2 regions of the Streptomyces sp. NBC_01171 genome follow, and region 2 is predicted to be linked to the other one. Evidence: riboswitches for the same ligand, from Rfam matches in the RefSeq annotation. Region 2 holds a riboswitch; the other holds the start of a gene.
What was found. Region 2 has a riboswitch for S-adenosylmethionine ahead of OG448_RS22240 (aminotransferase class V-fold PLP-dependent enzyme). Riboswitches for the same ligand answer to the same signal wherever they lie in the genome.

Region 1 (7,637 bases), 1.2 Mb from region 2:
CGCGCGGCGCCGTGCGCGCGCAGGTCGGCGGCGAAGGCGAGGAGGTTCTCGACGACCGCTCCGGGACCGCTCTCGCGGCCCGTCGCGCGGCGGGCGCGGTGCAGCACCGCGCCGTCCTCGCCGACGAGCGCGGCCTTCATCGAGGTACCGCCCACGTCCAGGGCGATGACATGTCTCACCGGCCCAGTGTGACCCGCCGACCCGCGAGAGGTCTAGTCCACTTACGTGGTGTAGACCTTATGCGTTCGAGATCGAATGGTCTGACCAAGGGGATAGGGGCTTTGAGGGTGCGTCGGCGTACGGCAGGAACGATCGCGGTGGTGTCCGCACTGGGCATGACGGCGATGCTCGGCGGCTGCGGGAGCACGGGCTCCTCCGACACGACCCTCAAGCTGGTGGCCGCCGACTACGGCGACTCCGCCGCCAACAGCTCCAAGAAGTACTGGGCCGCGCTGGTCGACGCGTACGAGGCGAAGCACCCCGATGTGAAGGTCCAGGTCAGCGTCTACTCCTGGAACGACGTCGACGCCAAGGTCAAGGAGATGGTCGACTCCGGGAACGCGCCCGACATGGCCCAGATCGGCGGGTACGCCGACTACGCGGCCGCCGGGAAGCTGTACCCGATGTCCGACACGCTCTCCATCGGCACCCAGGCCGACTTCGAGCCGCAGCTCGCCGCCGCGGGGGACTGGAACCACACGCCGTACGCGATGCCGTTCGCGGCCTCGACGCGCGTGCTCTTCTACAACAAGTCGCTCTTCCAGCAGGCCGGCATCACCCCGCCCACCACCTGGGACGAGCTGGCCTCCGACGCCGAGGCGCTCAAGGCCAAGGGCGTGAAGTACCCCTTCGCGCTGCCGCTCGGCCCGGAGGAGGCGCAGGCCGAGACCATGCAGTGGCTGCTCAGCGGCGGCAGCGGCTACACCGACGACATCGGCACGTACACGATCGACTCCGCGGTGAACGGCGAGACGTTCACCTGGCTCAAGGACGACCTGGTGGGCAAGGGGCTCACCGGTCCGGTCGCCCCCGGCCGGCTCAACCGGGCCGCCGCGTTCGCCGCGTTCGCGGACGGGCAGGTCGGCATGCTCAACGGGCACCCCACGCTGATCCGGCAGGCCGAGGCGAAGGGCGTGAAGTTCGGCATGGTCCCGATGCCGGGCCGCACCGGACGGGCGCGGGCCGCGATGGGCGTCACCGACTGGATGCTGGCCTTCAAGCAGAACGGCCACGCCCGCCAGATCGGCAGCTTCCTCGACTTCGTGTACGAGCAGAAGAACGTCCTCGACTTCTCCCGCAAGTACGGTCTGCTGCCCGTCACCACCTCCGCCTCCGAGGCGATGAGCCAGTCGGACGCGAAGACCGACGTACCCCTGCACGCCTTCCTGGAGCAGTTGCCGACCGCCGAGCAGTACCCGGTGAACAAGACCTCCTGGGCCGCCGTCAGCGCGGCCGTGAAGAAGGACATCGGGCAGGCGGTCTCCCCGGACGGCAGCCCCGCGGGCGTGCTGACCCGGCTCCAGGCCGCCGCCACCGCCGCCGACAGCACGGCGCAGTCCCAGGGCTGAGCCCGCTGTCAGGGGTCGGGGTTACGGTTGCCGACATGGAACTCGGCAGCCGTGAGAAGTCGATCCTCGCGCTGGAGCGCCGGGGCTTTCCCGGCCCCGGCGCGAAGGAGCGCGCCATCCGCGAGCAGCTCGGTCTCGCCCCGGTCCGCTACTACCAGCTCCTCAACGCCCTGCTGGACGACGAGCGCGCCCTCCGGCACGACCCGGTGACGGTCAACCGGCTGCGCCGGGTCCGCGAGGCGAGAAGGTCGGAACGCTGAGGCGTGAGGGCGGCCCGGCGCGGATAGTGTCGCCCTATGGGCAACCCTGACAACACCGCCGAGGACAGTGCGCTGCCGGTTCCGGTGACCCAGGCGGGCCGCGACGGTCTGCGGGCACTGCTTGAGCGGCCGCGTACCGCCGTGATCGGCCTGGACTTCGACGGCACGCTGGCCCCCATCGTCGCCGACCCCGACCAGGCCCGCGCCCACCCCGGCGCGGTGCCCGCGCTGGCGGCGCTCGCGCCGAAGGTGGCCTCCGTCGCCGTGGTCACCGGCCGCCCGGCCGGGGTCGCGGTCCGCAACGGCGGCTTCGCCGGGGTCCCCGGCCTGGAGCACCTCGTCGTCCTCGGCCACTACGGCGCCGAGCGCTGGGACGCCGCCACCGGCACCGTCACCGCGCCCGCCCCGCATCCCGGCATCGCCGCGGTCCGCGCGGAACTCCCCGGCGTCCTGGACCGGGCCGGTGCCTGGCCCGGCACCTGGATCGAGGAGAAGGGCCGCGCGGTCGCCGTCCACACCCGCCGTGCCGAGGACCCCGAAGCCGCCTTCGAAACCCTCCGCGCCCCCCTCACCGACCTCGCCACCCGCCACGGCCTCATCGTCGAGCCCGGCCGCCTCGTCCTCGAACTCCGCCCGCCCGGCATGGACAAGGGCGTGGCCCTCCTGGACCACCTCCGCACCACACGCGCCGAATCCGTCCTCTACGCCGGCGACGACCTCGGCGACCTCCCCGCCTTCGCGGCCCTGGAAAAACTCCGCTCCGAGGGCACCCCGTCCCTCCTGGTGTGCAGCGGCAGCACCGAGGTGACGGAGCTGGCGGAGCGGGCCGACCTGGTGGTGGACGGCCCGGCGGGTGTGGTGGACTTGCTCGGAAAATTGGCGGCGCACCTCGGCTGAAGCCGAAGGTCACCGGGCGACGTGGGGCCCGCCGCACGGCGCGACCCGGTCACGACGACGGTCTGCCGCGCGCGGCGGTCGGTACGGGTGCCGTGCTGGTGACCGCCGCGCTGTTCGGCTTCCTGGCCGACCGCAACCGGCTCGCCGCCCGGGCCGGGGCCGGTCTCACCACCGCCCTGGGCATCGGCTGGCTGGCCTGTCACTGAGCAGACCGCCGGCCGATGCGTCGGCTCAGCCCCGCAGTGCGTTCAACTGCTCCAGGAACCACTTGGCCGGGGGGAGGGCCGTCGCCGCGTCGGAGAGGTGCTTGGAGCGTTCGGCGCGGACCGGGTCGGGGAGGGTCAGGGCCTCGTGGAGGGCCTCCGCCGTGCCGACGATGTCGTACGGGTTGACCGTGATGGCGTGCTCGGACAACTCCTCGTACGCGCCCGCCTCGCGGGAGAGGACCAGGGCCACGCCCTCGTCGGAGACGACCGGGACCTCCTTGGCGACGAGGTTCATGCCGTCGCGGATGGGGTTCACGAGGGCTACGTCGGCGAGGCGGTAGGCGGCCAGGGAGCGGGCGAAGTCGTCGTCGAGGTGAAGGAGGACCGGCGTCCACGTGGGGGTGCCGTACTCGGAGTTGATCTGCTCCGTCACCCGGCGGACCTCTTCCATGTAGGAGCGGTACAGGGCGAGGTCCTGGCGGGAGGGGTAGGCGAAGGCGACGTGGACCACGCGTTCGCGCCACTCGGGGTGGTCCTCCAGGAGGCGCCGGTACGCCAGCAGCCCGCGCACGATGTTCTTGGACAGCTCGGTACGGTCCACCCGGACGATCGTCCGGCGCCCCTCGCCGATCTCCTCCCGCAGCAGAGCCATCCGCTCGTCCACGTCCGCCCGGTGCGCCCGCTCCCGCAGGAACTCCGCGTCCGCGCCCAGACCGTGCACCCCGATCTCCGTACCCGACGGGATGCCCGGACCCAGGACCGCGTGACAGCAGTCGGTGAACGCGTCCGCCCAGCGCCGGGTCAGGAAGGCCGCCCGGTCCGCGCCCAGGATGCCGGTGAGCAGCTCGGCCGCGATGTCGTCCGGGAGCAGGCGGAAGTAGTCCGGCGGCGCCCAAGGGGTGTGCGAGAAGTGGCCGATGCGCAGGTCGGGCCGGAGCTTGCGCAGCATCCGGGGGGCCAGCGCCAGGTGGTAGTCCTGGATCAGCACCGCCGCCCCCGGCGCCGCCTCCTCGGCCAGGGCCTCCGCGAACGCCTGGTTGTAGGCGCGGTAGGCGTCCCACTGCCGGCGGAACTCCGCGTCGAACACCGGCTCCAGCGGCGTCTGGTACAGCATGTGGTGCACGAACCACAGCGCCGAGTTGGCGATCCCGTTGTACGCGTCGGCGTAGACCTCCGCGTCGATGTCCAGCATCCGCACCCGCTGCCCGCCGGTGTCCTCGGCGGGGAGCAGTGCGCCGTCCGCGCGCCGCACCGCCTCCCGGTCGCCGTCCCCGAGCGCGGCGCACACCCACACCGCGTCCGTGTCCGGACCGATCGCCGACAGCCCCGAGACGAGACCGCCGCCGCCCCGGCGGGAGCTCAGCTCACCGTCCGGACCGACCGTGTACGAAACCGGGCCGCGATTGGACGCGACCAGCACCTCAGCACCCTGCGTAGCCATGGCCTCAACCTAGCCCGGCCCACAAATGCTCAAACGTACGCGCGACCGGCGAGCCGACCGTATACAGCCCCGCTCACGCCACCTCCCGCGCCGCGTACTCCGCGATCTCCGCCATCGGCGGCCGCTCCTCGGTGTCCACCGAGTACGTACGCGGCTCGAAACCGCCCACCCCCCGCTCGAACTGGGTCAGCGCCGGCCGCACCAGATGCCCGCGCGCGAGCCGGAGCTGGGCGGTGCGGTAGATCGCGGCGGCCATCCGGCCGAGCGCCTGCCCGTCCTGGTGCCGGTGCTTGCGCACCCCGACGTCCACCTGGGCCAGCGCGTCCAGCCCGACCAGATGCAGCGAGTCCACCAGCATGCCCAGCTCGACCCCGTACCCCACCGGGAACGGCAGCCGCTCCAGCAGGGAGCGCCGGGCCGCGTACTCCCCGCCGAGCGGCTGCACGAACCCGGCGAGTTGCGGCCAGTGCATGTTCAGCAGCGGGCGGGCCATCAGCTCGGTCACCCGGCCGCCCTGCCCGGCGGCGCCGCCCAGTGGACGGTCGTACATCGCCTTGACCAGGTCGATGCCCGGATCGGTGAGCAGCGGGCCGACGATGCCGAGGACGAAGTCGGAGGAGAACTCCTTCAGGTCGGCGTCCACGAAGGCCACGATGTCCCCGCTGGTCGCCAGCAGGGAGCGCCACAGCACCTCGCCCTTGCCGGGCACGGCGGGCAGCCGGGGCAGGATCTCGTCCCGGTGCACCACCCGCGCGCCCGCGGCGGCGGCCACCTCGGCGGTGCGGTCGGTGGACCCGGAGTCCACCACGACTATCTCGTCCACCAGCGGCGCCTGGAAGACCAGGTCGTGGCGGATCACGGAGACGATCTCGCCGACCGTCGCCTCCTCGTTCAGCGCGGGCAGCACCACGGAGACGCGCTGCCCGGACCGCTGCTTGGCGGCCAGCACACGGTGCAGCGGGCGGTCGGCCACGGACCAGGAGCGGGTGGCCAGCCAGCGCTCGGTTTCTTCCAGCATGGTCTGCGGCTCCTCACTGTGGGGACGTGTCTGCGCGGGCCGGCCGGTTCGGCGCCGGTCCCCGCGTGATCCATCTCGCGGTTCGGACGACACCTTCAACTCTCCTGGCCTTCGGTTACAGTCTTGAACAACGCCGATGACCATCGCATGTCGAGGTCGGACGGCGTTCACAACCGAATACCGCTCATCCAGAGGGGCAGAGGGAAACGGCCCGATGAAGCCCCGGCAACCCTCCAGCCGGTCTCCCGTGCGCGACACGTCGCGGCACGCGCGAGGCTCCCGGCTAGGGAAGGTGCCAAATCCGTCTCACGGCGAGATGCGTCGTGAGGAAGATGAGGAGAAAGGGCCTCGCCTCCATGGCTGTGCAGACTGTCGCCACCCCCACCGTCGATCTCGGACCCGCCGCCGCCCTGAGCTGTCGGGAGTGCGGACACCGCGTCCCGCTCGGTCCCGTCTTCGCCTGCGAGGAGTGCTTCGGGCCGCTGGAGATCGCCTACGACTTCTCCGCGTACGACACCGAGAAGCTCCGGACGCGCATCGAGTCCGGCCCGGCGAACATCTGGCGCTACGCCCCGCTGCTGCCCGTCCCCGCCGACGTGGCCGACAAGCCGAACCTCAACCCCGGCTGGACCCCGCTGGTCAAGGCCGACCGTCTGGCCCGTGAACTCGGCGTCACCGGCGGGCTGTTCGTGAAGGACGACTCCGGCAACCCGACGCACTCCTTCAAGGACCGCGTCGTCGCCCAGGCGCTGGAGGCGGCCCGCGCCTTCGGCTTCACCACCCTCTCCTGCTCCTCCACCGGCAACCTGGCCGGCGCGGTCGGCGCGGCCGCCGCCCGCGCGGGCCTGCGCTCCTGCGTGTTCATCCCGCACGACCTGGAGCAGGGCAAGATCGTCATGGCCGCCGTCTACGGCGGCGAGCTGGTCGGCATCGAGGGCAACTACGACGACGTGAACCGCTTCTGCTCCGAGCTGATCGGCGACCCGGCCGGCGAGGGCTGGGGCTTCGTCAACGTCAACCTGCGGCCGTATTACGCCGAGGGCTCCAAGACGCTGGCGTACGAGATCTGCGAGCAGCTCGGCTGGAAGCTGCCCGACCAGCTCGTGGTGCCGATCGCCTCCGGCTCCCAGCTCACCAAGATCGACAAGGGGCTGAAGGAGCTGATCGCGCTCGGGCTGGTCGAGGACAAGCCGTACAAGATCTTCGGTGCCCAGGCGGAGGGCTGCTCGCCGGTGTCGGCCGCGTACAAGGCGGGCCACGACGTGGTGCGGCCGCAGAAGCCGGACACCATCGCCAAGTCGCTCGCCATCGGCAACCCGGCCGACGGGCCGTACGTGCTGGACATCGCGCGCCGCACCGGCGGGGCGGTGGAGGACGTGACGGACCCGCAGATCGTGGACGCCATCAAGCTGCTGGCCCGCACCGAGGGCATCTTCGCCGAGACGGCGGGCGGGGTGACGGTCGGCGTCACCCGCAAGCTGATCGAGTCCGGCGCGCTGGACCCCTCGCTCACCACCGTCGTCCTCAACACCGGCGACGGCCTGAAGACCCTGGACGCGGTCGCCGGCACCGGTCTGACCGCGACCATCCGCCCGAACCTGGACTCCTTCCGAGAGGCTGGCCTCGCATGAGCGTGACCGTTCGCATCCCGACCATCCTGCGCACCTACACCGGCGGGCAGGCCGAGGTCGCCGCCGAGGGCGGCACGCTCGCGGAGGTCATCGAGGACCTGGAGAAGCACCACCAGGGCATCGCCGCCCGCGTCCTGGACGACCAGGGCAAGCTGCGCCGGTTCGTGAATGTCTACGTCAATGACGACGACGTGCGTTTCGAGGGCGGACTTCAGACCGCCACGCCCGACGGCGCGGGTGTCTCCATCATTCCGGCGGTCGCCGGCGGCTGAAATTTACCTTCGGTAATGGCCCCCTCCGCAAGAGAAACGGAGGGGGCCATTCTGCGTGATTGAGCGCGGTAGAGTTGGGGAACGCGCTCCCGCTCCGGTGAGCCGGGCGCCCTTGATTCATGCCGCGAGCCCGACAAGAAGCAGCCAAAATGCGCGGGTAATGTGCGGCATTTGTTGGTTTTTATGGGGCCCGACTTGCCCCGAATTCAGCCGAAGTTGCGGCAGATTCCGGACTGTGTCCGTCCAGAATTCTCGTCCGATTGACCTGTTGCAGACGGCAGTTGGACAGATACATTCAGCCGCGGTCGACGCGTTCCGGCGCACGCCCCCAACTGATTGGGGGG
Region 2 (7,637 bases):
GTGGCGCGCTCGGCCTGGGCGTAGAGCCGGTCCAGTTCGGCGCGGGCGCCGTCCCGGGGTGCCGCGTGGGCGGCGGGTACGGCGCCGAGGGCGGCGGCCGCGGCCGACAGCACGCACAGGGCGGCTGCGCCCCGGTCGCATCCGGATGTTGCGGGACGGCGATGGGACGCCACGGTGGTCCTTCCCCTGGACGACGGGAATCGTCCCCCCGGCGCGCGGACGGGCGGGGGCCCTCGGTGCCGGGGAAACGCGCCAGACAGTAGCCGCAGCGGCACCCGCCGGCCAACGACCGCCGTGCGCACACACGGTGACGCCCCGACGCCGACGCAGGTCAGCGGCGGGGCGCCAGGGGTCGCGCGGTGCCGTGATTCGCCCGTTCGGGCGGGTGTGGCGAGGAGACCGGAGCCGGTGTCAGACGCGGACGCCGAACATGAACGGGCCGCCGATGGTGCTCATGGACTCGTAGCGGACGACCGTGCCGGTGCGCGGGGCGTGCAGGATCTGGCCGTTGCCCGCGTAGAGACCGACGTGGTGGATGTCGTTGAAGAAGAAGACGAGGTCGCCGACCTGGAGGTCGCTCGTGGAGTAGATCCGGGTGCCGATGTTGGCCTGCGCCTCGGAGGTGCGCGGGATGGAGACACCGGCCTGGGCGTAGGCCCAGGAGGTCAGACCGGAGCAGTCGTACGAGGAGGGGCCGGTGGCGCCGTAGACGTACGGGGTGCCGATCTTGCTCTGGGCGGCGGAGAACGCGGCTCCGGCGCGGCCGGAGGCGGGGACGGCGTTGCCGAGCTGGACGCGCTCGCTGGAGGAGCGGTCGGCACGCTGCTGCTCGGCGGCGAGGGCCTGCTTCTCCTTGGCGGTCAGGGTGTTGAGCAGGCGCTGCGCCTCGCCCAGCTTGCCCTGGACCTCCTGCTTCTTCTTGCCCAGCTCGGTGCGGGTGGCGGCGAGGTCCTTGAGCTTCTCGGTGGCCTCGGCGCGGTCCTGGGCGAGTTCGCGCTGCTTGTCCTGGATCTTTCTCAGCGCCTCGACCTGCTGGCCGCTCAACTGGTCGAGCGTGGACGCCTTGTCGAGGTAGTCGTCCGGGTCGGCGGAGAGGAAGAGCTGGACCGAGGGGTCGATGCCGCCACTGCGGTACTGGGCGGTGGCGAGCGAACCGAGGCCGTCGCGCAGCTTGTTGAGGTCCTGCTGGCCGCGGGCGACGTTGTCCTGGATCGTGGAGATCTCCTTCTGGAGCTTCTCCTGCTTCTCCTTGGCGCCGTTGTACTTCTCGGTGGCCTGCTCGGCCTGCTCGTAGAGCTTGTCGACCTGCGCCTTGACCTCGGTCTTTCCGGGCTTCTCGCTCGGGGCCGCGTTGGCCGCGTTCGCGCTCAGCGCGACGGCGGCGGCCGCCGCGGTGGTCAGCACGGTGACACGCGTGCGACTCGGCTGCTTGGGTCGACGATGGGACGCCACTGAGGACGAACTCCTTCTTGTGAGTGATCACCCGCTCGGAGGTTCGAACCGACCCTAGTGACCCAGTTGTGATCAGTTCAAATCCTCACAGCAAAAAATCCAGTCCCTCGCTGCATATTTTGCACTCAACGCACCACACGTGACGTCGGGTTGACTCTCCGTACCCCACAGACGCCCTCAATCCGGTCATGCGGCACGTCCGTTGGGCGTTCAGGACAGTCGCTTGAGAAGTACCGCAGAGGCCACCGGGCGCGCGCCGGCGCGTGCGACACCGTCCGCCACCTCGCGGTCGGTGGAGGCCACGATGACCGGCCGGCCCGGCGGTTCGGCGCGGACGAGCTGGCGGATCAGCTCGTCCGCCGTCACGCCCGGCTTGGAGAACAGCACCCGCACCCCGCGCGGCGGCGCGAGCAGTACCGGTGCGGCCAGTTCGGCGCCGTCGAAGACACAGGTGACCTCGGCGCCGGTCTGCGCGGCGAGCGCGGAGAGCTGGCCGAGCAGTCTGAGCCGCTGCTTCTCCAGCGGCATCTGCGGATAGCCGGTCTTGGTGACGTTGTAGCCGTCGACCACCAGATGGGCCTGCGGCAGCGCGAGCAACTGGTCGAGGATGGCCGGGTCGTGCTCGGACAGGGCGCGGGCGGCGATGTCCTTGGGGGTCATCCGGCCCGGCTCCACCGCGTCCACGGTCTCCGCCGGACGCACCGACACCGGCGGCAGGGCGAGTTCGCGGCGCAGCCCTTGAGCCGCCTCCAGCACGGTGTCGAGCAGCAGCCGTACCCGCATGTCCTCCACGCTGCGGCCCTCGCGGACCGCGCGGCGGGTCGCCTCCAGCGCGGCCTCCGACTCGCCGAGGCGGGTCTTGAGCCGGCGGGACTCGCTCTCGGCGGCGGAGACGGCCGCCTGGCCCTCGGCCCGCGCGGACTCGGTCTCGGCACGCTCCTTGCGCAGCGCGGCCTCTCCGCGCTTGACGTCGCTCAGGGCCGAGCGCAGCTTGCGGTGCAGTGCGTCGGCCTCCTTCTTGGCCGCGTCCAGCTCGGCGCGCAGCCGGGCGGTCTCGGCGCGGGTGTGCTCGCGGGCCCGCTCCAGCTCCTCGCGCAGCTTCTCCAGCTCGGCGCGGCTCTCCTCGTCCACGCGCTCGGCGTCGGCGCGCTGGGCCTCCTCGCCGGCCGCGGCGACCAGCTTGGCCCAGCCCGGCGGGCGCAGCACATAGGCGGCGGCCGCGACGTCGAGGGGGTCGGCGGCCGGGGGCGGCGCGCCCGCTTCCAGCGCGCCGCACAGCTCGGGCTGGGTCTCCTTGTAGCGCTCGCCGATCCGCTGCCGGAAGAGGCGTTCCGTCTCCAGCGCGGCGGCCATCGCGTTCCCGGCGAACTTGGCCCGCCGGTTCGGCGCGAACCGGGCGTACTGCCTCAGAGGAGCGGGCAGTTCGGCCATGGTCAGGGCACCGAAGGCGTCCGAGACGATTCCCACGACCCGGCGGCGCACGCCGTCGGGCAGCGGACGGTCAAGCACCTCGGCGGTGCCGTCCTCCGGCCCCCCGCCCGCGGTCTCCACCATCCGTCACACCCCAATGCCCGACATGCCCGACCCATCCGTCCGATCCCGCGCGGACCGCTCCGCCTCAGGAGGCGGCGCCCGGCCTGTCCACGAGTTCCACCTGGTCCACCGCGTTGCACCAGCGGCAACGGACCGACTCGATGGTCTCACTGACCACCTCGCGTTCCTCGACGGACGGCTCCCCGGCCAGGTCGAGGTGGACGTACTCGACGACCTTGGAGGAACGGGTCACGTCGAACCGGGTGAGGTTGCCGCACAGGGTGCAGCGCCAGCGTGTCGTGGCGGTCGGCGGAGGAACCGTCATGGCGCAGCTCGCTTCCTTCTCGTCGCGTCCGGCGGACTTCGGCGCGCCGGGTCCGGCGCGTGTGGCCGTAACCCTACGGCCTGCCGGGTGTTCGCCGCCCGCCTGTCCGAAGCGGCGAGGCGGTCTGTACCGGTGCGTCCGGTTACGTCATGCTCTGTATTCATGATCAGAGAGTGGAGCACGACCGCCGCCCGGACCGTCAGGGCGGTCCGGGGCACCCCCGCGCCGCTGACGTACGGCCTCATCGCCCTGTGCTGCCTGATCTTCCTGCTGGGCCCGGCCTCCGGTTTCACCCACACGTACGGCACCGGGGACGCGCTGCTCGCGGCGCAGCGGGCGTACTTCCGGCACTGGGGGGTGATCCCGGCCGGTCTCTTCGCGGAGCCGGTGCGCGACGCGCTCACCCCGGTGACCGCGCTGTTCGTGCACGGGAGCTGGGTGCATCTGCTCGGCAACATGCTGTTCCTCTTCGTCTTCGGCGTGCTCACCGAGGAACGGATGGGCCGCGTCGAGTTCGCCCTCTTCTACGTCGGCTGCGGCTACCTCGCCCTGCTCGGGTACGCGCTGGCCAACGCGGACTCCGAGCAGTCCCTGGTCGGCGCCTCGGGGGCCATCTCCGCGGTCCTCGGCGCCTTCCTCCACCTCTTTCCGCGGGCCCGTGTCACCAGTCTCCTCCCGTTCCTCTTCTTCCTCCCGCTGCGCTTCCCGGCCTGGGTGGTGCTGCCCTTCTGGGCGGGCCTCCAGTGGTACGCGGCGGGCCGCGCGCCCGAGGGTCCCGGCGTCGCCTACCTCGCCCATGTGATCGGCTTCTGCCTGGGCTTCGGCTACGCCTGGCTGCGGTACGGCAGGAAGCAGCGCGCGAACGACCGGCCGGGCGAGGCTAGAGTTGAGCCCGCCCCGGCTACGGCGTCCAAGGGAGAGAACCAGCCGTGATCACCGCGATCGTCCTGATCAAGACCAGCGTGGACCGGATTCCGGAGATCGCCGAGCAGATCGCCGCGCTGGAGAGCGTGAGCGAGGTCTTCTCCGTCACCGGCACCTACGACCTGATCGCCATGGTCCGCGTGGCCCGCCACGAGGACCTCGCCGAGGTCATCCCCGGCCGCATCAGCAAGATCCAGGGCGTGGAGGGCACCGACACCCACGTCGCCTTCCGCACCTACTCCCAGCACGACCTGGAAGCCGCCTTCGCCATCGGCCTCGACAGCTAGCCCCTCCGGGGGCGGCGCCGCGAAGTCCCACCCGGCGCCGCCAGGGTCCTGGGCGCTGCGGCCGGACGACCGGGCCCGTCGCCAGGCCGACGGCGGCGGGCGGCCGCTTCGGGGCATCCGCCGGGCCGCCCTTCCCCCCATCGAGCCGACGCCGTCCGACCGGGTCGAGCCCCGGGCCGCCGGAACCGCGCCTCAGCTCTCCGGGACGCAGCGGCCGTTTTCCGTGCGGTAGGTCCAGCGGGCGCCGCGGGTGACCAGTTCGCGCAGGGCCGTCACGAAGCGGGTGACGTGCTCGTCCGGGGTGCCCGCGCCGAAGCTGACGCGGACGGCGTTCAGGGTGCCGGTGCCGCAGCCGGCCTGCTCGGCGGCGGCCGTGCCGAGAAGGGCGTGCACCAGGGGGTGGGCGCAGAAGAGGCCGTCGCGGACGCCGATGCCGTACTCGGCGGAGAGCGCGGCGGCGAGGTGGGAGCTGTTCCAGCCCTCCACCACGAAGGAGAGGACGCCCACGCGCGGGGCGTCGTCGCCGAACAGGGAGAGCACCCGCACCCCGGGCACCTCGGCGAGGCCGGCCTGGAGCAGCCCGAGCAGGTGCCGCTCACGGGCGGCCAGCGCCTCAGGGCCTGCCTCGGTGAGCGCCCGGCAGGCCGAGGCGATCGAGTAGGCGCCGATGACGTTGGGGGAACCCGCCTCGTGCCGGGCGGCGCCCTCGTGCCACTCCACCTCCACGCGGCCGTCGGCCCGCCGGGCCACCGTGCGGCTGGCGCCGCCGCCCGCGAGGTACGGCTCGGCAGCCGAGAGCCAGTCGGCCCGCCCGGCGAGCACCCCGGAGCCGAAGGGCGCGTACAGCTTGTGCCCGGAGAACGCGATCCAGTCGACGTCCAGCTCGCGCACACTCACCGGCTGGTGCGGCACCAACTGGGCGGCGTCCAGCACGATCCGCGCCCCGGACGCGTGCGCGGCGGCCGCCAGTTCGCGCACCGGCCACAGCTCGCCGGTGACATTGGAGGCGCCGGTGACGCAGACCAGCGCGGGGCGCGCGGTGTCCCGGGCGGCGAGGGCCCGCTCCAGCGTGCGCACGGCCCCGGCGGCACTGCGCGGGGCGTCCAGGAAGGTCACGTCGGCCTCGCGCCAGGGCAGCAGCGCGGCGTGGTGCTCGGTCTCGAAGACGTACACCTCGCACCCGGCGGGCAGCGCGCGGGCCAGCAGGTTCAGCGAGTCCGTGGTGGACCGGGTGAAGACCACCTGGTCGTCGCCCCGGCAGTCGAGGAACTCCGCGACCGTGCGGCGGGCGTTCTCGAACAGCTCGGTGGAGAGCTGCGAGAGATGCCCGGCGCCCCGGTGCACGCTGCCGTAGTAGGGGGCGTAGGCGGCGACGTCGTCCCAGACCCGCTGGAGCGCGGGGGCGCTGGCGGCGTAGTCGAGCGCGGCGTAGCCGACCTCTCCCCCGGTGACGAGCGGCACGGCGACGTCCCGGCCGAGCACCGGCAGCGGGGCGGGCACGGCTTCGGTCGCGGCGGGGGCGGGGGCGAAGGCGGTGGAGACGGACATGGCTGAACTCCCGTGAGGCAGGCCGGAGTCACCGCGCGCAGGGCATGCGTACGCGGCGCCGGAGGAAGAGTGAAAGGGGGTGTGCGGAGGCGGGGCTCGGCGGCCCTAGCGCATTCGCTTGCTCACGGAAAAAAGCTCCCTCGTACGACCAGGACCCCTGGTTCTCGAGGGGTCCGCGCTTGCCGTAGACCTTCTGGGCTACGGCCTGGTCCTCACCCGGAGCACCCCGCCACGGACGGAGGGTTGCCGGACAGCCGGCCGGGGCCGCATGGCTGTCGCTCATGACCTGATCAGGAAGCTAGCCGGACGGTGCGCGCGGCGCAACCGGCGTCCGGATGCCGAAACGCCGGCGCGGCGGAGAGCAACCGCTCCCCGCCGCGCCGAAAAACACCACTTACCGGTTGCTGGCAGCCACCCAGCGCTCCAGCGTGCGCGCCGCCGCCCCGGAGTCGATGGACTCGGCAGCTCTCGCCATGCCCGCCCGGAGCTGGTCCGCCAGCGGCTCCTCCGTCGGGTCCAGCGCCACCAGCGCGGCCGCCGAGTTCAGCAGCACCGCGTCCCGCACCGGCCCGCGCTGGCCCTCCAGCACCTGCCGGGCCACCATCGCGTTGTACGCCGGGTCGCCGCCGCGCAGCGCCTCCACCGGCACCAGCTCGATGCCGACGTCACGCGGGTTGAAGACCTCCTCGGTGACCTTGCCGTCGCGCACGATCCACACCCGCGAGGGCGAGGTCGTGGTCAGCTCGTCCAGTCCGTCCTCGCCCCGGAAGACCAGCGAGGAGTTGCCGCGCTCGGCGAAGACGCCCGCGACGATCGGCGCCATGGCCAGGTTCGCCACGCCCACCGCCTGGGACCGCACCCGCGCCGGGTTGGTCAGCGGACCGATCACATTGAAGACCGTACGGATGCCGAGCTGGCCGCGCGCGGCGCCGACATGACGCAGCGCCGGGTGGAACTTGACCGCGAAGCAGAAGGTGATCCCCGCCTCCTCCGCGACCTCCGCCACCCGCTTCGGCGTCAGCTCCAGGTTGACGCCGAGCCGCTCCAGCACGTCCGAGGAACCGGAGGCCGAGGACGCGGCCCGGTTGCCGTGCTTGATGACCTTCGCGCCGGTGCCGGCGACCACGATGGAGGACATCGTGGAGATGTTCACCGTCTTGGCGCCGTCCCCGCCGGTGCCGACGATGTCCACGGTCCGGCCGGGCACCTCGATCACGTTGGCGTGGTCGTACATCGCCCGGACGATCCCGGTGATCTCCTCGACCGTCTCGCCCTTGGCCCGCAGCGCCACCAGGAAGCCCGCGATCTGGGCGTCCGTGGCCTCGCCGCGCATGATCCGGTTCATCGCCCAGGCGGTGGCGTCGGCGCTCTGGTCCCGGCCCTCCAGCAGGGCGTTCAGTACCTCGGGCCAGGAACGGCCCGCCGCGGTGTCGCCTCCAGCGGGGGTCACAGCGCTCATCAGGCCGCTCCTGGGTGTGTGTGAGGAAGATCAGGTGTTCCGGGGCACGCGGGGTGCCCGCTCCCACCCTATCCAGCCCGAACAGGGCGAAGGGCCCCGCCGGTGTTCC

Region 1: it holds a riboswitch for S-adenosylmethionine, as region 2 does, so the genes downstream of both, thrC (threonine synthase) here and OG448_RS22240 (aminotransferase class V-fold PLP-dependent enzyme) in region 2, are expected to answer to the same signal.

The regions. Positions count from the first base shown of each region.
Region 1 is NZ_CP108609.1:3,670,112-3,677,748, forward strand. It holds gene OG448_RS17080 (ROK family protein) at 1-179, opposite strand, end outside; gene OG448_RS17085 (ABC transporter substrate-binding protein) at 318-1,568, shown strand; gene OG448_RS17090 (DUF3263 domain-containing protein) at 1,604-1,828, shown strand; gene otsB (trehalose-phosphatase) at 1,865-2,725, shown strand; gene OG448_RS17100 (trehalose-6-phosphate synthase) at 2,957-4,372, opposite strand; gene OG448_RS17105 (glucosyl-3-phosphoglycerate synthase) at 4,446-5,390, opposite strand; SAM riboswitch class I at 5,572-5,729, shown strand; gene thrC (threonine synthase) at 5,747-7,021, shown strand; gene OG448_RS17115 (MoaD/ThiS family protein) at 7,018-7,293, shown strand.
Region 2 is NZ_CP108609.1:4,827,741-4,835,377, reverse strand. It holds gene OG448_RS22270 (NlpC/P60 family protein) at 1-173, opposite strand, end outside; gene OG448_RS22265 (NlpC/P60 family protein) at 412-1,452, opposite strand; gene OG448_RS22260 (NYN domain-containing protein) at 1,663-3,006, opposite strand; gene OG448_RS22255 (hypothetical protein) at 3,071-3,310, opposite strand; gene OG448_RS22250 (rhomboid family intramembrane serine protease) at 3,473-4,243, shown strand; gene OG448_RS22245 (Lrp/AsnC family transcriptional regulator) at 4,240-4,521, shown strand; gene OG448_RS22240 (aminotransferase class V-fold PLP-dependent enzyme) at 4,714-6,069, opposite strand; SAM riboswitch class IV at 6,240-6,356, opposite strand; gene trpD (anthranilate phosphoribosyltransferase) at 6,464-7,528, opposite strand.